Regions from separate parts of the Bacillus sp. GW821-FHT01G09 genome, predicted to be linked through region 2. Evidence: riboswitches for the same ligand, from Rfam matches in the RefSeq annotation. Region 2 holds a riboswitch; each other region holds the start of a gene.
The links. A riboswitch is a leader RNA that binds a small molecule or an ion and turns the genes downstream of it on or off. The one in region 2 is predicted to bind S-adenosylmethionine.
Positions count from the first base shown of each region.

Region 1 (7,845 bases), on a different contig from region 2:
CGGTCAGTCGGACAGACGGCAAGCGCATCAACGATAATATTGTACATTTCTTCAGTTGACGGCACACGAGGGCTGTGAATGTCATATACACCAAGGCCAAGCCCTTTCAAATACGGGTGGTTTTTTAAGTAATCTAAAAATCCTCCGTGGCTTCTGCTATGTTCGATTGTAATCACATCGGCATCAAGATCATTGATTGTATCAACGATATCTTCGAAGTTGCTGTAGCACATATGTGTATGAATCTGTGTCTCGTTTTTCACGGAAGAAGTGGTTAATCTGAATGCTTCTGCCGCCCAAGTCAAATACTCATCCCAATCGCGGGTTTTCAATGGAAGGCCTTCGCGCAGCGCTGGTTCATCAACTTGAATGATTTGAATGCCTGCGTCTTCAAGCGCTTTAACTTCTTTGCGAAGGGCAAGCCCGATTTGGAAGGCGATTTCTTTCCTCGAGATGTCGTTTCGAGGGAAAGACCAGTTTAAGATTGTAACCGGGCCCGTCAGCATTCCTTTCACATGCTTGGAAGTCAATGACTGTGCGTAGACTGTGTCTTTCACTGTCATCGGTTCAATAAATTCAACATCTCCGTAAATGACTGGCGGGCGGACACAGCGTGAGCCGTATGATTGAACCCAGGCATATTTAGTGAAGGCGAAACCGGCCAGCTTTTCACCGAAGTATTCGACCATGTCTGTCCGTTCAAATTCGCCGTGAACAAGGACATCAAGCTCCAATTCTTCCTGAATATCAATCCATCTTTTTGTTTCCGCATTGATAAAGTTTTGATACTGTTCATCGGACCACTCAGCTTTCCGCCATTTTTGGCGTGCGCTCCGCACTTCAGCAGACTGCGGGAAGCTTCCGATCGTTGTCGTCGGCAAAAGCGGAAGGCCGAGAGATTCATTTTGCAGGGCTAAACGTTCTTCAAACGGAATCGGGCGCTTGAAGTCTTTATCGGTTAATTGCTCAAGCTCTTTCTTTTGTTCGGAATTGGCGCCTGTTGCAAACTGTTTAAGCGCCTGGATATCAGCCTTAGCCTGCTGAATCTCTTCGCTGATCGCCGCTTTTCCTGATACTAAGCCTTCTTTCAAAGCTGTCAGCTCGGCCAGCTTTTCTTTTGCGTAGGATAATCCGTTCAATAGGTCTTTTTCCAAATGCTCATCAGGGTGTTTCGCTACTGGAACATGCAGCAGGCTGCTGGAAGGCTGAATCCACAGTTCATCAACTTTTGCAATGCTGAGAATATCAAGAACGGCATCGAGACGCTCTTCAAGGTCCGCTTTCCAAATGTTGCGTCCGTCGATAACGCCGGCTGCCAGCACTTTGTCTGTCGGAAAGCCATGTGTTTTAAGCTGTTCCAGGTTTCTGCCTTTGTCGTGAACGAAATCAAGGCCAATTCCCTGAACCGGGTAAGAGATCAGCTCTTCATAAGCATCAACAGAATCAAAATACGTCTGCAAAAGCACATTCAAGGATGAAAGCTCACTTGTAATGCTTTCAAATAATTCTTTTGCGCCGCGGACATCTTCACTAGAGGCGGTAACGAGCGCCGGCTCATCGATTTGAACCCATTTTACGCCTTCTTCTTCAAGCTCTTTCAAAAGCTGTACATATAATGGCACAAGGCGTTTTTGGATCGCTTTTGCTTCAGACGGTTCATAGCCTTTAGCAAGCGTAACGAACGTATAAGGGCCGACAATCACAGGCTTTGTTTCCACACCGTATTCCTGTTTGATCCGGCGATAATCTTCGAGTTGTTTGTTTCTTGTCAGACGGAACTCAATGCTCTCGTCATATTCCGGAACGATGTAATGGTAATTTGTATTAAACCATTTTGTCATTTCACTAGATACGGCGTCTTTGATTCCGCGGGCGATAGCGAAGTATGTATCGGTAGCGTCAGTCAAATGTCTGAAACGTTTCGGGATCCAGTTGAAGCTGACTGCTGTGTCGAGTACATGGTCATACTGTGTGAAATCAGAAACAGGCACAACATCAATCTGCTGGTCAATTTGTGTTTTTACTGCGGATAAAAATAGTTCGTCGATTTGCTTCAAAAACGTATCTTTATCAGTACTGCCTTTCCAATACGCTTCAAGTGCTTTTTTCCATTCCCGGTTCAGTCCGATTCTCGGAAATCCTAAATTCGATGTTTTGATGGTTGTCATTGTTTCTCCTCCTTTATATGTAAAACACTCTCGTTAACCCGCGGATACAGGCTGCTAAGAGGTTTTCTCACAACAAAAAGCCTCTTTCCCATGAGAGAAAGAGGCTTTTCTGCGTAAAACACTGCCTCTCTCATCTCTCAGATTCAATCTGATGGAATTAGCACCGTGCCTTATGAGACATCAGTCTCGGCGCGAAAAGCAGTGCGCCCCATTTCACAATGGTATTACGGTCGGTTGCTGTTGGGGTCAAAAGGCCAATCCCTCGCCCAACTCTCGATAAGAGAAAATGTTATTAATTTTTTGAAAAGTTGAATCATTTGTTGGTAATCTTAACAGTAATTCAAATTCATTGTCAACATAGAATTTGAAATTTTTATTTATATGATGTGGTGTATATTATATAAGAAAAATAATCTTATAGGGTCAACAAATGTGATTGCTCTGCTTTTTCTGCGAGCTCATCAGGAGCTGTTAAATACAGGAATCCATTGCCTGCCAGCGTTTTTGCAATATCAAGAGGAAGTGTCCTGCGGATTAGCTGTGCGAAAACCTCAGATTCAGAAAGCTTTCTTTGAAATGATTCTTCTTCATAGCTTTTGATTAAAGCAAGCGCACCGCTGACATGAGGGGCAGCCATTGAAGTGCCGGTCAGCTTACCGTACTTCTTGTTGGGAAGGGTAGATAAGATGTTTTCTCCTGGAGCCACAAGGTCAATCTCTTTATTCGCGTTAGAAAATTCTGATAATTCTCGCGCTACTGAAACAGATCCAACTGCAATGACTTCGTTATAAGCTGCGGGGTAGGAAAGCTCTTCTGTGCGTTCGTCGCCGTCACCCTCATTTCCCGCTGCACAAACGACAAGCACTCCGTTTTTGACTGCGTTTTTCACTGCTTCTTCCAGCTCTGGCACATCGCTTGGCCCTCCAAGGGACATTGAGATGATGTCGACTTTCTGTTCCACCGCGTAGTTGATGCCGTTGATTATCCATTCGTATTGTCCGCTGCCGTTCTCGCCGCCAAGAACCTTCACAATCAATAGGCTTGCCTCAGGCGCGACTCCGGCAATGCCTCCGTTTGAATCATTAGCTGCAATCGTTCCGGCGACGTGTGTGCCGTGTCCGTTGTAGTCGGAAATCGCATCTTCCTTGCCGCCGTCGTCATCCGTGAAGTTCTTTCCGCCGATGATTTGATTTTTTAAATCAGGGTGGCTTGTGTCGCAGCCCGTGTCTAATACAGCAACTTTAATATTTTTGCCTTTTACCCCTTTTGCCCACATTTCTGGCGCCTTAATCACTTTAATGCCCTCAGGAAGCTCGTTTACATCCATGATCTTCTCATTCGTCACATACGGGATCAAGCGGATTTCACCATTCATAAAAAAGCCCTCCTTTTTTATGCTTTCAAGTGGATTCAAGGGTGTTGCCTCATATTATATGAAAAAAGCAAGCGCTCGGACAGAGCCATTTGAAGCATTTTGAAAAAATAGGATACACACCAAAGAATTAGTAATCTTCAAAATATTGGATGGCTTCGGCGTGTATGACTGGGATTCAACTGTAAGTCAAGTTATAATAGTGTTGGGGAAAGGAGCAGTGTCATGAAACTGAATGAAAAATTATATGCATTTTTTTCAGAGCATGTGGAACAAATGGCCGAGGAATGGATTGAAACGATGGAGGAAAGTGATCCGAATTCGCTTTACGCCCTACATAATGCAACAGTAACGGAAGAATTGAAAGAGCAGGACAGAGAATTTTACCGGCATCTGAATTACATGTATGTTTTACCGGAAAAACAATTTCTCGAAGAGTTTCAAGAGTGGGTCATTGAGCTGACCAACGATCAAAAACATCTCGACACACCGGTTCAGTATGTCATTCGGGAGTTTATGAGAAACAGAAGATTATATACGAAGTATTTTGAGAAGTTCGCAGAAGAAAATGAGTCAGCGTTTGAACCGGGAGAGAAGCAAAAATGGGCAGATTTGATTGTAAAAGTATTTGATTTCACCATTTATACATTCGTTGATCACGCTGAAATGAATGCCAAGCAGCAATTAAACGCCCAAAGAGAAATGATATTGGAACTAAGCTCACCTGTCATTACCCTGAGCAAATCAACAGCTCTGCTGCCGCTTGTCGGTGACATTGATACCGAACGGGCGAAGTTTATTCTGGAAAACACGCTTCAAGCTTGTGCGAAAAGACGTGTGGAGCATCTGTTAATCGATCTGTCAGGTGTTGTTGTTGTGGATACGATGGTGGCGCACCAGATCTTTAAATTGATTGAGGCGCTTAATCTGATCGGTGTCCGGTCAACCCTGTCAGGAATCAGGCCTGAAATTGCGCAAACTGCTGTACAGCTGGGGATTGACTTTTCGAATATTACCATTAAAACCAACCTTGCCCAAGCATTAAACTATCATCAATAAAAAAATCCGCTATCTGTGATAGCGGATTTTTTATGATGCGAAACATAAAGATACGAGAAAGGATCCCGCGAATAATAAGAGGACGAGGCAAAAGAACACCCAGTCGCGCCGGTTCACGCTCAATTTCCTATAATATGTCCGGTTTCTGCTTCCTGTAAAACCTTTCGATTCCATCGCAAGTGCTGTCCGTTCCGCTTTTCTGATGGCGCTTGCCAATAGCGGTATGGTATATCGTTTTAACGCACTGATTTTCTTAATGATGCCGCTCTCCGCCGCTCCTCCTCTGATTTTATGAGCCTGCTGAATCAGCTGGATCTCATCCTTTAACAGCGGAAGAAAGCGAAAGCCTGCAATGACACCGTACGCGAGCTTTGGTGAGAGCCTGCACTGCTGGACAAGGCTCAGCATAAATAAAATCGGATCGGTTGTAAAAACAAACATCATCGATAAGGCGGAAAAGCATAAAATACGAAACCCAAGGGAGATGCCGACAGACACATTATCGCTGTTAATTGAGATAGGGCCTGCTTGAAACAAAAAATTATTCGGTGTTGTCGGCACCTTTCCAAAAACTGCGGCTGTCCACACGCACCCGAATGCTAAAATCAAAAACGGAATCGTAAACAACAACCATTTTTTCAATGGGATTCCGGCCGCCAGTAGAACGCCCGCAACGATGATGATATAAAAACATGCCGGAGTGTAAGGGTTGTAAATAAACGACAGCATGACGACACAACAAAAAACCGCCGCCGCTTTCACAGTCGGATTAATGAGATGTAACGGCTGCTTCATCACGCACCTCCTCTTGATATGCCATCCATTCATATAGAAGGGGAAGGGTGAGCTTTGCTTTTTGGACAAGCCCTGTTTCTTGAGAAAACAACTGCGCTGGAGATCCGTCAAAGGCCAGGCCCGGATCGTGAAGCACAAGCACGCTGTCAGCATACGAAGAGACTAGCTCCATATCGTGTGTAATCATAAGGACAGCGGTTCCCTCTGCCTTGATACGCTGAATCATTTCCATGCATTCAGCCGCCGTGCGGGCATCCTGGCCAAAGGTTGGTTCGTCTAATAATAAAACCTTTACGTCATGCATGAGCATAGTAGCTACGCTCAGTCGCCGTTTTTGCCCTTGGCTGATCGCAAACGGATGATGATCAGCCAAATGCGCAAGACCAAAACGCTGCAGCAGGTGTTGCGCTTTTTTCTCAGTTTCAGCATTTGCTTTCTGGCCGAACAGAAGCTCGTCATACACCGTATCGGTGACGAATTGATGCTCAGGGTTTTGAAAAACAAATCCCATCCGTTTACGCAATTCTTTTTCTTTATATTTCTGCAGCGGCTGGTCATAAAGAAGGATTTTGCCGCTTTGCGGTTTCATGAGACGGGCCAGAACTGATAAGAGCGTCGATTTTCCAGTGCCGTTCGGACCGACAAGCGCCGTTAAAGAGCCTCCGCGCAACGAAAAGCTGATGTCTTTGAAAATCGCCTGCTGTCCTCTCGCGAACGAAAGGCTGCTGACTTCAAGCACACTCTCCCCAGAAGGGGCTTTCTTCTTTTTGACATGCCCGGCAGGAATAGGCTCTTTGAACAGCATCTCTTTTGATAAAGTAAACGGCATACTCAGCTTTTCCTGCAGATGACAGACCTTTGGAATGGCGATGCCCAATTTCTTTAGTGTCTCCACTTCGTGTTGAAATAGATTTTTCGTCAGGCCATCCAGCGCCTTTTTGCCTGATTTGTCGAGTACGATCGTTCTCTCAATCCAAGGCGCCCATTCATCAAGCTGGTGCTCAATGACGAGGAGGCTGAAACCTTTTTCCCGCTGAAGATCCTTCATCAGATGAACGAACTCCCGCGCTGAGAAAGGGTCTAAAAGAGAGGTCGGCTCATCTAAAATAATAAGCTCAGGCTCCATCGCCAAAATACAGGCGAGAGCCACTTTCTGCTTTTGTCCTCCTGAAAGGGTTGAGATCGTTTTTTCTTTTAAATGGGTAATGCGTAATTTTTCTAATACGGCGTTGATTTTCTCTGTCATTGCTTCTTTTGGAATTTGCAGATTTTCCAGCCCGAACGCAATTTCATCCTCTACCGTCAGCATGCAGAACTGCTGATCAGGATCCTGAAAAACGACCCCGGCATGCTGAGCAATCGTTTCGGAGGTTTCAGCATCTGTGACCGGCTTTTGAAATAGAAAGACATGTCCGGACTGAATGCCGTCGCAAGCCTCCGGATATAGACCGTTTAAACAAAGGGCGAGCGAGCTTTTACCGCATCCGCTCGGTCCTAATAATAAAACGCATTCTCCTTTTTGAATCTCAAACGAAATGTCTTGAAAAACCGGTTTCTCGTCTTCTTCATAAGAGAAGCTGAGCTGCTCAACCGTCAGAAGCTCATCAAAGGCTTGCATGTTCTGACGCCCGCTTCCGTTTCTTTTTCAGTTCCTTTCCGAGTGCCATTCCGTTTAACACACCTGTATAAGCGAGAGAGTCGCTGACAGCTTTTCCGAGAAGCCCCGCCAAAAGCGCGCCGGAAATGAGACGGATCACAAGCATAATGAGCAGATAACCTGGTGAATAGGCTGCATAGCCAGAAACAAAGAGATCATAGATAAAGCTGGCTACTGAAGACCCCATACCGGCCAGCATAAGGACAGGGAGAGAGTATGCTTTCCAGCGTGTTGCAAGAAATACAGCCTCAGCCCCGAGCCCTTGAACAATGCCAATGACGATGACCATCGGGCCAGACGGATTTCCCAGCAGGCACTCAACGAGAGCGGCAATGATTTCAGAAACGAGCGCCGCACCCGGTTTTCGAATCATGTACGCGGCGATCACAGAAACGATAAACCAAATGCCGTAAATCGGTTCATAGGCGATTGGCCCAAACATACCTGCAAGCACGTTTCCGAAATGTGTAAATAATAAATAAACAACGGCAAATACGATACTGATAACGGACATGATGACAATTTCTTTTACTTTCCAGCTTTTCATGTTATCCCTGCTTTCTGTTTTTTCTTGATGGACTGTTAGCCGAAAGATTCACAGTCATGGTGATGTGGTTTGTTTGCTGCTCAGCCATGCGGAAAACGGCTTCCAATGTGCTGAATACGTCATGCGCATCCCCGTCAAGCTCGCTCGCGTAATGGACACCCTGTACGAAAGTGCCTTGGGCTTTTGCAATGTCGACAGCCTTCCTAATCAATCCCATATAATCCGGCTCGTTCATTGGATAAAGGGC
Region 1 is NZ_JBWKWL010000002.1:436,017-443,861, forward strand. Features, by position in the region: gene metE (5-methyltetrahydropteroyltriglutamate--homocysteine S-methyltransferase) at 1-2,168, opposite strand, end outside; SAM riboswitch class I at 2,296-2,451, opposite strand; gene isp (serine protease Isp) at 2,584-3,543, opposite strand; gene rsbRB (RsbT co-antagonist RsbRB) at 3,766-4,599, shown strand; gene thiX (HMP/thiamine ABC transporter permease ThiX) at 4,630-5,394, opposite strand; gene AC07VD_RS07750 (ABC transporter ATP-binding protein) at 5,369-7,012, opposite strand; gene AC07VD_RS07755 (ECF transporter S component) at 6,999-7,598, opposite strand; gene thiU (HMP/thiamine ABC transporter substrate-binding protein ThiU) at 7,600-7,845, opposite strand, start outside.
Region 1: it holds a riboswitch for S-adenosylmethionine, as region 2 does, so the genes downstream of both, metE (5-methyltetrahydropteroyltriglutamate--homocysteine S-methyltransferase) here and AC07VD_RS13525 (2-hydroxyacid dehydrogenase) in region 2, are expected to answer to the same signal.

Region 2 (7,845 bases):
AGCAAGTAGTAACAGCCTACTCTTCAAATCCGAAAAAAGCAGAAACCATCCATTTTGGAGAAGAAAGAACACTAAGAAAAGAAGGCGTAGATCCGGCTGTCAATAAGCTGTCTGATCGCCTGGATCAAGAGGTGGAGGATCTAAAAGATGAAATACGAGGCAATGGGAAAATGAGTCAATGGCTCATCATCATTGTCACCGGGATATCAGTTATATTAGGCGTTGTTTTAAGCATAATGCTGTTAAAGTCTATAATGGTGCCCCTAAGAAGCATAAATAAGCAGCTGGAGGAAATTGCACACGGCGACGCTGATTTAACCAAAAAAGTCATTGTGAAAAATAAAGATGAATTTGGTCAGCTTGCCCAATCGTTTAATTCTTTTACTCATTCATTAACTCAAATTGTGAAGCAGATCAGCAGCTCATCTGAACAAGTCGCTGCTTCCTCCGAAGAATTATCGGCAAGCGCGGAAGAATCGAAATCAACATCTGAACATATTTCACGAGCCATGCAAATGGCTGCCGAAAGCAATGTGAAGCAAAGCTCAATGACAGAAAAGAGTGCGGAATCCATTACTGAATTATTAGACAGTATATCATCAGTCGCTTCAAATACAGGGAACATAGCGGATCTTTCTTCTTCGATGAGAGACAAAGCTGAAATAGGCTCTAAGTCCGTCAACAAGATGTTAGATCAGATGAAATTCATTGATAAATCTGTAGATTCAGCCGGCAATGGATTGCAGACATTGGTAACGAGCACAGCAGAAATCAGCGATATCTCTTCGCTTATCACGACGATTTCAGAGCAGACAAATTTGTTGGCATTAAATGCAGCGATCGAGGCGGCCAGAGCCGGAGAGCAAGGAAAAGGATTTGCTGTGGTGGCAGAAGAAGTTCGGAAGTTGGCGGATGAAACAAATAAATCTGCAAACCACATCCAATCGGTTGTAGCGACCATCCAAGATGAATCGATAGAAACGGTAAACAATATTAAGGTTGTTCAAGAAAATGTGAGCTCAGGTATTGTTCTTTCTCAAGAGGCAACAGGAAATTTCAATGAAATACTGAACCTTGTGGAACAGGTCACTTCTCAAATACAAGAAGTCGCAGCGGCAACTCAACAGCTTACATCAGGCGTTGAAGTGATTCAGCACACAGTTCATACATTGGCCGCTGGAACAAAAGAAACGTCTGCTAATACAGAAGCGGTTGCAAATTCATCACAGGAACAGCTTCATTCAATGGGGGAAATCTCCTATGCCGCAGAATCTCTATCTCAGTTGGCAGAAGAACTTCAAAAAGTCATTAATCGTTTTAAATATTAAACAGGCTACTTACGTGCAACCCCCATCCTATTCGGTGGGGGTTGGCTCTTTTACTGTGGTTGTTTCTAAAAACAGAGCTAACTGACCTTTTAAGTTAGCTCTGTTTGTATGGCTAGTCCAAATTTTGATCGATCGTCCCTTCAAAATAGTCATCGCTGACCTGTTCATGAGTTTCAGCTAATCCTTTTTCTAATTGCGTGCTTCCTTTATAATCTGAGGGCTCAAAGTATTTCCCGGCAACATCTGTTGTGTCATTTTTGTTTTCTTTGTTATGAGTTTGTGTTTCAGTGTTTACACTTTCTGTCTTAGTATTGCTGCTTATAGATTGCTGAAAATCATATTCCTTGTCTAATGAAGAAAATCTTTTATAATCATCAGGTCTGTCTGCACCGTTTTTTTGAGTCACTTTACTTCCTCCAGATTATTGATATTTTAGTGGGGGTAAGAACTTATTTCGTTCTTTTAGGATCAGAACCATGTTTTTTGGGATCATCTGCTTTAAAAGCTGTTTCAGTCTCATGGTCATTTCTCATTTGTTCAATACTTGAATTTTGAATTCCCTTTTTACTCATTGGTTTCACTCCTTTACGAAAAGTGTTGAATATCAACTCCTCTTATTTTGTCTGTTGATCAGGTATTCATTCACTTTTTTCATTCGCGCTTTCGCCAATCAGGAGAGGCGTTTTCATGCCAGCGTATTATTTAATAAAAAGTCGTATTTTTGAAACTTTTTATCATCGCATTGTTGGGGAAGACATCTCGATAAAAGAAATACAAAGGTTGTGAATTTATACTTACAGCACTGTGAATAAATCAAACAAGGGGGTGAAAAAATGAAAAAAATTGCATCATATTATTTAATGACATTAGGGCTATCCAGCCTTACATTTGGTTTGTTTTTAGGATTTTATTCTTTTGTTATGTATGGCGATATGATAATTGCATTGTTTACGGCAGCAATTGCTTTATTATACGGTTTTGTGGTGTATGGCCTTTTTGCTGTTCCGCTCCAAATGAAGTTGCAGAAAAAAGCGAGAACATTCAATGTCATGTACCTATTGATTTACAGTGTGGTTGCTTTTATCGCAGCTTTCTTGTTTTTTGTTATCAATGAACCTGCGTCAATAGCATGGACATTGCAATCGTATTTTTATTATATGTTAAGTATTGCGGCTGCAGTGATTTACTGGTTATGGGATTCTCTGATCCTTTATAAACGAACAGCTTCCGGCGTATAAAGCAAATCAGGCTAACGTAGTTTTACCAATCGGAGATATATGGAGGTCAATAAAAATAAAGGGTATTACACTAACATTGCTGCGTGAATCTAAAAGCTTTAGGTTTCATATTTTTTTAAAAAATTCTCCGCGGATAAAGGCGCAGTATGGGGACATAATGAGAGCACACATTCAAACCGAATAGGTTTTCTAAGTGTTTTACGATACATACGTTCATCAAGATCATCACGTCATCAATGGAATATACAAACTATTGTTGTGGAACGGGCATCTCGAGCTGTTTGAGGAAAGAACATAGATGGTGGTTTATCGTTTTATCAGCGCTTATAGAACAAAGTTTTGGTGGCGGTCAATCCATACAGCTAAACAGAGGAGAGCGTGACAATGAATCTCGCTCTCCTCAGATTTATTTATTCACCCTGATGTTTTTCAACTAATGTGAATGTCCAATCTTTTAACATATGTTTCTGGACATATTTTTTTCCGTTTATTTCAATGTAAGGCAGGTCTGCCATGTCTCCAGCTAACTGTTTTGCTTCAGTCGTTGTTATTCCTAAAAAAAGTCCGATGTAAAAGTAAATATCCCGTTCTTTTATAAGCAAGATATCATTTTGTTCACTACCTTTTGTATGGTTCATCTGCTTTAAGCCTTCACCGATAAAATATCCTGCCAAAGCAATACCAATTCCTAAAAAAACGTCCATGTGTATGCCTCCATTATGTCAATGTTATGTTATACGGGCTTGGCATACTCCGGGTTTCATTATTTTTCAAACCTTTTCAATCTGTACACGGCCTGAAAAAAAGGTGGCGCCGCCGCCCATATCGGACAATCGGTCTGGGGTTAGCGCGTTTACAAGCTGTTTTTTTCCTTGTTCATCCGCCCATAATCCTTGGCTGACAACGACACCTGGCAGCACTTGTTCTCCAACTGCAGCGGTCAGCTGGCATTCTCCCCGGCTGTTCCAAATTCGTACAGGTGCCCCATCAACGATTCCGTGTTCTTCAGCATCTTTTGTGTTGATAAAGAGCTTTGGCGTCTTTTCAAGCTTGATGTGTTTTTCATTATTGGAAAATGTTGAGTTTAAGAAATTATGGTTTGGCCCCGGAACATACATAAACGGATGTTCATTATCGGTTACAAGAGGTGTATATGTCGGTAAAGCAGGGAAGCCGTCTTGTTTCATTTTTTCTGAATATAATTCTATTTTTCCGCTTGGCGTTGGAAGTTCGCCCGGAAACAGCGGCTTTTCGCGTTTCGCTTTCATAAATGAATGCTTAGCAAGTGCATCGTAATCAATCTCTGCCAAATGCGGATTATCTGGATGGTCAAGCGCCTGGCGGATTAATTCTTCATCTGAATCTTTAAGCTCCTGATCTGTGAATCCCATGGTTTCAGCCAGTAATCGGAAAACCTCAGTGTTAGACTTGCTTTCCCCATATCTCTCAATCACCGGCTGCTGAAGCTGAATGTAATGGTGCCAGTAGGAGGTGTAAAAATCAGTATTTTCAAAAGCGGATGTTGCAGGCAGTACAATGTCCGCATATGCAGCCGTTTCCGTTAAAAACAAATCATGAACCACAGTAAACAAGTCTTCCCGCAGCAAGCCCTGTCTGACTTTGTTTGCTTCGGGTGCGACGACGGCAGGGTTCGTTCCGTAAATAAATAGAGAGCGAATCGGCGGGTCTGTTTCCAAAAGCACCTTGCCAAGCTGATTCATATTAAACGACCTCGGGGTGCGCCCTTTCAATAAGTCGGGCCGCTGCAAGGCATTTGTGTTATATTCTAAAATTCCGCTGTTATGCTTAATTGCGCCGCCCCCTGTGTGCAGCCATTGGCCGGTGATCGCCGGAAGACAGGCAATCGTCCTTACAATCATCCCGCCGTTATCGTGATGCTGGGGTCCGTTTCCGATTCTGATAAAAGAAGGGGAGGTTTCCCCGTACATTTTTGCCAGTCGGTAAATATCTTCGGTACTGACACCGGTGATCGTCGATACCTTTTTAGGATCATATTGTTTCACGTGTTCACGGAGGTCTTCATAGCCAACCGTGTACTCGGACAGAAATGCTTCATCATGCATATTTTCTTTAAATAAAATGTGCATGATGCCAAGAGCAAGTGCACTGTCGGTTCCCGGCTTTATCGGAATAAACCAATCTGCGAGACGTCCTGTTTGATTTTTATGCACATCGATCACGACAATTTTGGCACCTTGTTTTCGCGCTTTTTGGGCGATCGTAATTTGGTGCATATTTGTGCTGACCGCGTTGATTCCCCAAAAAATAAATAGTTTTGTATGAACGGTTTCCTCAGGATCGATTCCCGCGCTTATGCCCATTGTATATTTATAGCCTTCAGATCCCGCTTTGCTGCAAATCGTCCGTTCAAGCTGGCTTGACCCCATGCGGTAAAAAAAGCGGCGGTCCATTCCTTCAGCTGTCAATTTCCCCATATTTCCGTAAAAGCTGTAAGGAAGTATGCTTTCAGCTCCCTCTTCATCAATCAGCTGTTTCCAGCGGGAGGTGATCGTATCGATTGCCTCTTCCCAAGAAATCGGTTCAAATATCGCTTGGCCTTTAGCACCTGTTCGTTTGAGCGGTGTAGTCAGCCGCTTTTCATCATATATGCGCTCCGTCATATTCCGGACTTTGTTGCATATGTTTCCGGCTGTGACAGGATGATCAGGGTCTCCTTGCACTTTTACGATTTTCCCGTCTTTTTTATGTATTAACAATCCGCACTGATCCGGGCAGTCCAGCGAGCAAACGGATTTGAAAATGCCGTTTTGTTGTGTGGCAAAAGATTTCATGGCCCAGTTCCTCTCTCTAGTTAGATATTTTGTAAGAATTATAACATTTCGGATCATAACGTCAATTCTGAAAAAAGAGATTGACATCAATCTGAGACTTCTTTATGATAAACGTATTCTTTATTCTGAAAATTACATACTCAACATTTTCTATCCAGAGAGGTGGAGGGACTGGCCCTATGAAACCTCGGCAACATTATTGTGCCAATTCCAGCAAGCGTCAGCTTGAAAGATAGGAAAGCAAGGTTTATACCGGCGTCTGCCTGTAACAGAGCGCGCCTATATATGAATCTCTTTCCATCTGCGGAAAGAGATTTTTTTTATGAAAAAATACGATGAAAAGGATGTTTTGCACCATGACGGTTTTGGTTACAGCACCGTACAACGAAGAAGGACGAAAAGAGCTTGAAAACTTGTTTGGCTCAGTTGCTTATCAATCTTGGAAGGAACAAGGCCGGGCATATCGGGAAGATGAACTCATTCAGCTGCTAAAAGCAACAAATGCGACAGGCTTGATTACTGAGCTTGATCAGGTAACAGACAGCGTATTTGCTTCTGTTCCCGAACTTTCATTTGTCGGTGTTTGCAGGGGAATGCCCTCCAATGTGGATGTGGCAGCTGCTTCAAAAAGAGGCATACCTGTTTTTTATACACCAGGGCGGAATGCACAAGCCGTTGCTGAAATGTTTATTGGAAATGTGATTACCTTTCTCCGCCATACCAGCGTCTCGAATCAATGGCTGAAGGATGGAAAGTGGGACAGGGATTACCTACAGGCTTATGTCAAATTTAAAGGAAATGAATTATCAGGAAAAACGGTTGGCATGATTGGGTTCGGGGCGGTTGGCCAAAGGATTGCAAAACTGCTGACTGCGTTTGACTGTAAAATAAAGTATTACGATCCATACATTCAAGACGATCATCCGCTGTATGAAAAAGTATCTCTTAAAACGGTGTTTTCAGACAGTGATATCGTTTCTGTCCATCTGCCTCGTACTGAGGAAACACTTGGACTTATTGATCGGAAGTATTTTGATCTGATGAAACAGAGTGCGATTTTCGTCAATACTTCAAGAGCAGTTGTTGTAAACCGTGAAGATCTTTTATCTGTATTAAAAGAACATAAAATCAGAGGTGCGATATTAGACGTTTTTTATCATGAACCTCCAGAGGAATCAGATTATGAATTGATTTCATTGCCTAATGTTCTGGCAACACCGCATCTCGCTGGAGCAACATTTGAAGTGGAGGATCATCACGTGACGATACTGAATAAAGCCCTCAAAAAGTGGAAGGGTGAAAAAACTCTTAATATTCCGACAATATATAACAAGGACGAACTGAAAACAGGGGTATAAGAAAGGAGGCTAAGAGAATGAAAAAACAAAAAGGCTATCTCGTTTTTGATATTGGCACAGGCAATGCGAGGGTAGCGGTCGTGAGTGTAACTGGCAGTGTTCTAACAGTTGAACGGGAGGACATCGAGTATTCCACAGAGACGCTTTACCCGGACAGCCGTTATTTTTCTCCTCAGGTGCTGTGGAAGCAGGTGATGAATTTGGCAAAACGTGCGCTATCCCGTTCGTGTGATATTGACATCATTGGTTTGACATCGACGAGCCAAAGACAGGGGATTGTTTTGATTGATCAAAACGGCAATCCTTTTCTCGGGCTGCCGAACATCGATAATCGCGGCCGAGAGTGGGAGGCGGGCATTCCCGATCGGGAAGAGATATACAGCCGCACAGGCCGCCTGCCAACTGCACTTTTTTCTGCGCTCAAGCTTTATGGATTAAAACAGCGCCAGCCCTCTTTATGGGAAAAGACTGCAAGCTTTACAAGCATCAGTGATTGGGTGACGTACCAACTGAGCGGAATATTAACATATGAACCATCACAGGCAACAGAAACTCTGCTATTTGATGTGAAGCAAAACACTTGGTCAGAAGAGATGTGCGACATTTTCGGCTTTTCTCCATCTATCCTTCCGCCTCTTGTAAGAGCGGGAACAGCAATTGGAACGATAGCAAATGAATATGCATCCGAATTAGGCCTTTCAATAAATGCTAAGGTTATAGCAGGGGGCGGGGATACACAGCTGGCTGTCAAAAGCACCGGAGCTGGACTTGAGGACATTGTCATTGTATCAGGGACAACAACGCCAATAACCAAAATTACTGCGGATCATGGCGACACAAAACATAAAGCCTGGCTGAACTGTCATACAGATCAAGGGCATTGGCTTGTGGAAACGAATCCGGGAATTACCGGCTTGAATTATCAAAAATTAAAACAGATTTTTTATCCGAATGAAACGTACGAAGTAATGGAGGAGGAGATTTCTGCACTTGCAAAAGAAGACCATGCATGTGTAGCGGCTCTCGGCTCTTATTTATCGGCTGAAAAGAATGCATTAACGAGAGGCGGTTTTCTTTTTGATGCCCCGCTGTCAGCACATTTAAAGAG
Region 2 is NZ_JBWKWL010000004.1:31,679-39,523, reverse strand. Features, by position in the region: gene AC07VD_RS13560 (methyl-accepting chemotaxis protein) at 1-1,328, shown strand, start outside; gene AC07VD_RS13555 (YozQ family protein) at 1,441-1,734, opposite strand; gene AC07VD_RS13550 (hypothetical protein) at 1,778-1,900, opposite strand; partial or broken gene AC07VD_RS13545 (hypothetical protein) at 1,969-2,094, shown strand; gene AC07VD_RS13540 (UPF0715 family protein) at 2,162-2,566, shown strand; gene AC07VD_RS13535 (hypothetical protein) at 2,977-3,270, opposite strand; gene AC07VD_RS13530 (molybdopterin oxidoreductase family protein) at 3,337-5,379, opposite strand; SAM riboswitch class I at 5,527-5,618, shown strand; gene AC07VD_RS13525 (2-hydroxyacid dehydrogenase) at 5,715-6,737, shown strand; gene AC07VD_RS13520 (FGGY-family carbohydrate kinase) at 6,755-7,845, shown strand, end outside.

Region 3 (7,845 bases), on a different contig from region 2:
AATACCGTTTTTGCGGAACAAGCGCTAAAAAGCTGAAGGTTGCCCCAAAGGCGAGTACATACCAGCCGATTCGGGATAGTCCGCTTACAAGGGTAACGTCTCCAAATGAAGAATACGGTTTTGAACCAAACAGAAAAGAATAGTCAAAATCGATGCCCCAGCAGATGACGAATACTGCGGCAAGCACTCCGAGCGCAATTTGTTTGCCGCGTTTTGATCTCAATAAATCAAAATGATGTTTATTTAAATAAAAACCGACAAGGAACATCGGTAAGAATACGAATGTCCGTGACAAGCTCAGCGTGCTGCTGACAAAGTCCAGATAACCGATCAGCACGGCGATTCCGCAGCTGACAAACAGCGCCCACTGCTTTGAAAGCTTTGAAAAAGGATATAGGAGCAGGTTCCAAAAGAATAAGCTTACAAGAAACCATAACGACCATTGCGGATCAATCGGGTTCACATTTGCCATGCTTTCATCTTGCATAATGTAATAAAAGACGGAATAAATGATTTGGAAAATCAAATACGGAATAATCAGCTTGACCGCCAGCTTTTTTACATATCCCGCCCGTTTAAAGCCTTTCGCGAAATAACCGGATACAAGAATAAATGCAGGCATATGGAATGTGTAAATGAACTTGTAGAGGTAGAGCATAAAATGATTATCATTAATAAAGGAACGAAGGATATGACCGAATACAACAAGGAATATCAATAAAAATTTTGCGTTATCGAAATAACTGTCCCGCGATTTACTCATAGCATCACCTTCTCTTTCATCAGTCACTAAGAGATTATTCCCTGCTGGTACATATTTTAAAATAAAAGATGAAAAAGGAATCTAAAAAAATGCTGATTGTTAGGTCGATGTAAAGTGACGGTAAGGATCGTAGAAAATGTCTTCGTAATGTAATGGCGCTGAAATTTTCTGAAATTTATAGGGCAAATGAAGGAAGTTCCCGCATTTTGTAGAAATATTGAGGGATAGGTTTTGAAGAAGGAGTGTACATGCATGGAAACTCTTGGTGTCCAGACAAACTCGGAGCTGCGAGAGGAACTGAATCGCCTCAAAGAAGAAAACGCGCGACTGAAAAAGGAATTGAATCAGCATCAAGTGATTGTCAACAATACGCTCGATGCTATTTTTATTTGTGATAACGAAATGCGGATTGTTCAGGCAAATGAAGCAACAGAAAGGATGCTTCAAGTTGACTCGGAAGATTTGAAAAAGCGTTCTGTTTTGGATTTTTTGTTTTCCATCCCAAAGGATGAACTGAATCTTTCCGTAAAGAAGTTTTTTAAAAAAGGCTTTCTGTGGAAGGAGGTTCCGATCAGGCTTGATTGCGGGGCAACAAAATACATAGAGTTTCTGGCCAAAAGAGGCATTGGTGAGGATTTCTTTTTTGTTGTCATGAGGGACATATCTTCTAAGAAGATTCTGGAGCGGGAATTCTCTATGAATGAACAGCTTTTTAAGGACTTGTTTGACAGAGCAGTTGACGGAATCGTCCTGTTTGATAAAGATGGCGGTTTTATTGATGCCAATTTGTCCTTTTGTAAAAGCTTTGAAATCAATCATAATGAGCTGTCTCATTTATCTTTGTATGAGTTCATAGACAGCGGCTCACGAAAAGATTTCGACAATATCTGGAAGGCGCTCAACCGCAAGGGAAAAGCGAAGGGGGAGCTGCCTGTCAAGCTTCGTTCAGGAGTTCAAAAACTATTTGAATTCACGATTACATCAAACATCATCAGCGGTTTTTATATGTCCATTATGAGGGATATCACAGAGAAGCGGTCTATGGAGCTGCAGCTCTTTAAAAGTGAGGAGCGCTTCAGAGAAATCTTTGAAAATGCAATGGACGCCATCATCATCTGGTCGAATGACGGAAGAATCGTAAAAGCGAATCAATCAGCCTGTAAAATTTTTGAGCTGCCGATGAATTTGCTGTTGAAAAGAAAGCTGTGTGATTTTCTCGTTGACTCGCAGCAGAAATACAGCATAACGAAAAGGAAATACGCAAAATACGGAGAGATCAGAGAAGAGCTGCTGTTTCAAATGGGGAACGGGCAATTCAAAGAGCTTGAATTTACTTCAAAACGGACAATCCTTGAAAATCAGCATTTGACGATCTTAAGAAATGTAAGCGATAGAAAGCGGATGGAAAAGGAGCTTCGGGAAAGCGAGCTGAAATTCAGAAAAGTGTTCAACGGCTCAATGGACGGCAATGTATTGTTCGACAATCAATACAGGATCATCGACGCCAACCCATTAGCAAGCCATATTTTGGGCCTGTCACATGAAGAGATAAAACAGCACAGCCTGTTAGACATTATTTCTGCTTATGAAATAGAAAATCTGGCATCACCGGCAAGGCAGATTAATTTTGATGAAATGGACAACGAAATTCCATTTTTGCTGAGCAGCGGTGATAACAGAAAACTCGAATTCTCATTTAAACGGAATATTATTCAAAATATGAACTTGGCTATCTTTAAAGACGTAACAGAGCGAAAAGAATTGGAGGAACGCCTGCGCAAATCAGATACCCTTCATGTTGTCGGCGAACTTGCAGCCGGCATTGCTCATGAAATCAGAAATCCGATGACTGCTCTTAAAGGCTTCATTCAGCTTCTGAAAGGGAGTGTCGAGGGAGACTACGCCCTTTACTTCAACGTGATCACCTCAGAACTAAAGCGCATCGAATCCATCATCACCGAATTCTTGATTTTAGCTAAGCCCCAGGCCATTATGTATGAGGAAAAACATGTTACCCAAATTATGAGGGACACGATAGACCTTCTAAATGCGCAAGCCAATCTCAGCAATGTACAAATGCAACTTGATTTAATTGACGACATTCCCCCGATTTACTGTGAACCGAATCAGCTGAAACAGGTTTTTATCAATATATTAAAAAACGCCATCGAAGTGATGCCTGACGGCGGAAATATTTTTGTAACGATAAGGGCATTGGATCAAGATCATGTTCTTATCTCCTTAAAAGACGAGGGAATCGGAATGACAGAAGATAAATTAAAGCGCCTTGGTGAACCATTTTATACGACAAAGGAACGGGGAACTGGACTTGGGCTTATGGTAAGCTATAAAATTATTGAAGAACATCAAGGCGAGATTATGGTAGAAAGTGAAGAAGGGAAGGGCACCGTTTTCCATATTACGCTTCCTGTCAGACAGAATGCTGAAGAAAGAAGGAATGATGAATGAACTACTATACGACAGCCGAAACGCCGCTCGGTGAACTTATCATTGCCGAAGAGGAGGACCGGATCACTCGTCTATTTCTCAGTCAGGAAGATTGGGTGGATTGGAAAGAAACGGTTCAGAATACTGAGCACAAGGAAACACCTAATCTTGCAGAAGCGAAACAACAGCTTCAAGAATATTTCGCAGGCGAAAGGAAGACATTCTCCCTGCCGCTCAGCCAAAAGGGCACTCCTTTTCAGCAAAAAGTGTGGCAGGCGCTGGAGAGGATTCCATATGGCGAATCCCGAAGCTATGCGGATATTGCCGCTGCGGTCGGCAGTCCGAAAGCGGTGCGCGCTGTCGGACAGGCTAATAAACGTAACGACCTGCCGATTTTTGTCCCGTGCCACAGAGTGATCGGCAAAAACAGTGCGTTAACAGGATACGCCGGAACCAAAACGGAGATCAAAGCATTTTTGCTAAACATCGAGCGAATCTCCTATAAAGAAAAATAAAACATATGGCACGTTCCCTTTTTTCACGGCCGACATATCATTTTATTAAGTTAAAAAAGTTGGTCTGATGAAAAAGGAGGACAAAGCAATTGAAGCCGAGCCGCTCTGAGAAACTTGCCGTTTTTGCCGAACTGTTTGTGAAACTGCATATCTTATCAAGCGCTCAAAAAGATGAAATCATCAATGTTAACAAAAAGAAACAAAAAAACCGCTGACTCGGCTCCAAATGAGCAAAGTCCAGCGGTTTTTTAATGCACCTTTTCTCCTCTAAACAGCTGTTCAATCTCTTCTTCATAGTTTCCGGTCATAATCCCTTTTTCTGTGATGATTCCTGAAATGAGATCATGAGGTGTAATGTCGAAAGCGGGATTAAAGACAGGCACATTGGATGGAGCGGTCCGAACTCCGGAAATCTGCCTGACTTCCTCGGGATCCCGTTCCTCTATCGGGATATCAGCGCCGCATTTGACCTTTGTATCAAATGTAGATAAAGGTGCGGCGACAAAAAACGGAATATCAAAGGCGTTTGCTAAAATAGCAAGACCGTATGTGCCGATTTTATTTGCCGTATCACCGTTCTTTGCAATTCGGTCGGCTCCGACGATAACAGCGGAAATTTGTTTTTCCTTCATCGTATGGGCAGCCATGCTGTCTGTGATCAGAGTGACATCAATGCCCCCCTGCATCAGCTCCCAAGCAGTAAGGCGTGAACCTTGCAGGACAGGCCTTGTTTCACAGGCATAAATGTGTAATCCCAAATCTTTTTGTTTGGCCAAGTAAAACGGAGCTAGCGCCGTTCCATAGCGGCTTGTCGCGATTGAGCCGGCATTGCAGATTGTCATGATCCTGTCGCCTTTTTTGAAAAGCTGCAGGGCGTTTTGGCCGATCAACCGGCACGTTTCCTCATCCTCGACCTGAATCTGAATGGCTTCATGGACAAGGTTTGTTTTTGCTTCATTTACGGAAATCGCGTTTTCGACCGAATGACTCAGTCTCTCAAGCGCCCATGACAAATTAATGGCGGTAGGCCGTGAGCTGTTTAAATATTGTTTGATGTCTTCCAGTCTGCGGCGGAATTCCGTGACATTATCTGTTTCAATGTTTTTGGCAGCAAGCGCCAGTCCAAAGGCAGCCGTAATGCCGATCGCCGGAGCGCCCCTTACTTTGAGCGTGACAATCGCATCAAATACATCCTCTTTCGTCGTCAGCTCCAAATATTCCGTCTCATCAGGAAGCTTTTGCTGATTTAAAATGGTAATAGCTGTTTCTTTCCATTCAACAGAACGTGGAACAGCAAATGAATGGGTCATGAATGGATCATTCCTTTACAAGTAACTTAAATAATTCAATAACATCTGTTATCGTTTTGAATTCCGAACGTTTTTCGATAAAGGCTGTGCCGGTTTCGAGCGCCAGGCGTTTTCTGCCGATTCGTTTATCAAACGGCACGATCGTATCCAGGTCAGCTACATGGGCAAGGCCGATCGTGCGTCGTATCAGCTCACAGCCCGCAAATCCGATTGCTTCTTCAAAAATATGGCTGAGCGTATCAGTGAGGTAACCGTCGATGTTGGCGTAAACATCCAGACTGTCCTTCTGCCAGGCTTCACTAAACGTCTCTTCAAACGTTTCCCAGACCTGGTTGACATGTTCATATAACGGCTCTCTGTCAGCCCCGTCACGGCTGAGTGCGTTCAAAAATAAGTTGGCGATAAATTGCCCTACATCAAAGCCGATCGGTCCGTAAAAAGCAAACTCAGGATCAATCACCTTTGTTTCGTGCTCACTTGCGAAAATGCTTCCTGTATGCAAATCACCATGAATCAACGTTTCTGCAGACGTTAAAAATGACTTTTTCAGCTTAGCGGCTTCGATTTTAACGCTGTCATTATTCCAAAGCTTTTCGACAAAAGGACGAAGCTCTTCTTCAAAATCATTTGTGTCATGGTCGAAGAAAGGATCTGTAAAAACAAGTCTTTCCGTAATGTCGCATAGCTCTGGATTTGTAAACTGTTTAACAAGCTGTTTTTTCACCTTAGGTTCAAGCGCGTAATCTGATGAGTAGAAAAGTGTTTTTCCTAAAAATTCACCGATGTGCTGCGACAGATGAGGATAGTTTTCACCCTCAATGAGTCCTTTTCTTGCGATCTTGAGGTGAGAGAGATCCTCCATGACGGTAACCGCCATTTCCGTATCAGAATAAAAAACTCTTGGAACCAGGTGAGGCACATGCTCGCTCTGACGGATGAGAGCGCTGCTTTCGATTCTTGCACGGTCGATTGTCAGCGGCCAGCTTTCTCCCACCACTTTTGCATACGGAACCGCCTGTTTAATGATCAATGCTCTGTCATGTTCTTGATCATAAATATGAAAAACGTAATTTAAGTTGCCGTCTCCGATCTCTTGGCATGTCAGCGTGCTTTTGCTTGGAAATAGGCCAAGCTTCACCGCCAACGCCACAGCGGAGCTTTCATTTAATGTTTCGTATAAAGGTGTTTTTGTGACTCCCATCATCATAACCTCCAATTATGTAATCACTTAATATGTGGCCGTAAAAAAGCCTCCTTCTCAGAGAGAAGGAGGCTTAACATCTATGTCCGCCTCTCTTATCTCTCAGATCAGATCTGAATGGAATTAGCACCGTGCCTTAAGAGACCAGCGTCTCGGCGCGAAAAAGATGCGCCCCATTTCACAATGGAATTACGGTCGGTTGCTGTTGGGGTCAAAAGGCCAAATCCCTCGCCCAACTCTCGATAAGAGAATATATTCACTTGTTTGACAATTCTAATTTATCAGTTGATGAACATGGTAACAGGTAATTTAGTTAGTTGTCAATATATTTTTTAATATAAATCTTTTCTGATATCATCGAAAACAGGAATGCTCTCCCGAACTTCTGCGCTTTCTTGAAGGTCGATTTCCGCTCGGACTATGCCTTCTTCCCGGCTGCCTTCAGCAAGTACACGCCCCCATGGATCAATAATCAGGCTATGTCCTGCAAATTCATTATCCGGATTTGAACCGGTACAATTGCAGGCTGCGACAAAGCATTGGTTTTCAATGGCCCGCGCAATAAGCAGGCTTTTCCAATGATCAAGGCGGGGAAGAGGCCATTCCGCAGAAATAAACAGCACGTTGGCGCCTTTTGTCGTATGTTTTCTGATCCATTCCGGAAAACGGATATCGTAACAGATCAATCCTGAGCTTTTGACGCCGTCAAGCTCAAAGTATCCGTCTTCGGAACCGGCTGATAAATACAGATGCTCATCCATCAGCTGAAAAAGATGGGCTTTTCTGTACTCTTTAATGATTTGCCCTTCCTTATCCGCGATGTACATTGTATTATAAACATCAGAATTCTTCCTGACAGCGACCGATCCGGCGACAATATGAACACCATGTTTTTTTGCCGTTTTCTTCAGCCAGCTCTGAGCGGAGCGGCCGTCTTCGTCAGCGAGTTCATCAAGATTGGCCAGATCATATCCGGTCGTCCATAATTCAGGCAGAACAAGAACATCAGCATGTTTGCTTTCTATTCCGATGAAAAATTCAGCCTTTTTTATATTTTCCGAAGGTTTTCCGTATGAAATATCAAATTGAAGACAAGATATCGTCCATTTCATCTTTTTAACACCCCAAATTTTTCTTTACTTTTTTCATTTAACCATATATGATGATGGACTATCATTTCAAGATTTTTTTAGAAGGTGAGAATAGATGAAATTTGAACAGTCTCATGTATTGAAGGAATTGCCTAAACAATTCTTCGCTTCTCTGGTGCAGAAAGTGAACCGAAAGCTCGCAGAAGGACATGACGTTATCAATCTAGGACAGGGAAATCCAGATCAGCCGACTCCTGAACATATTGTCGAGGAGATGAAACGAGCTGTTGCTGATCCTGAGAATCATAAATATTCGTCTTTTCGCGGCTCATACCGTCTGAAGTCAGCGGCTGCTGCATTTTACAAAAGAGAGTACGGCATTGATCTGGATCCGGAAACCGAAGTCGCTGTATTATTCGGCGGAAAAGCCGGTCTTGTCGAGCTCCCGCAATGCTTGTTGAATCCCGGTGATACGATTTTAGTTCCCGATCCGGGTTATCCTGATTACTGGTCGGGT
Region 3 is NZ_JBWKWL010000002.1:470,786-478,630, forward strand. Features, by position in the region: gene AC07VD_RS07910 (acyltransferase family protein) at 1-763, opposite strand, end outside; gene kinE (sporulation two-component system sensor histidine kinase KinE) at 1,016-3,232, shown strand; gene ogt (methylated-DNA--protein-cysteine methyltransferase) at 3,229-3,726, shown strand; gene AC07VD_RS07925 (hypothetical protein) at 3,816-3,941, shown strand; gene mtnA (S-methyl-5-thioribose-1-phosphate isomerase) at 3,975-5,036, opposite strand; gene mtnK (S-methyl-5-thioribose kinase) at 5,044-6,237, opposite strand; SAM riboswitch class I at 6,330-6,486, opposite strand; gene AC07VD_RS07940 (carbon-nitrogen family hydrolase) at 6,570-7,349, opposite strand; gene mtnE (methionine-glutamine aminotransferase) at 7,444-7,845, shown strand, end outside.
Region 3: it holds a riboswitch for S-adenosylmethionine, as region 2 does, so the genes downstream of both, mtnK (S-methyl-5-thioribose kinase) here and AC07VD_RS13525 (2-hydroxyacid dehydrogenase) in region 2, are expected to answer to the same signal.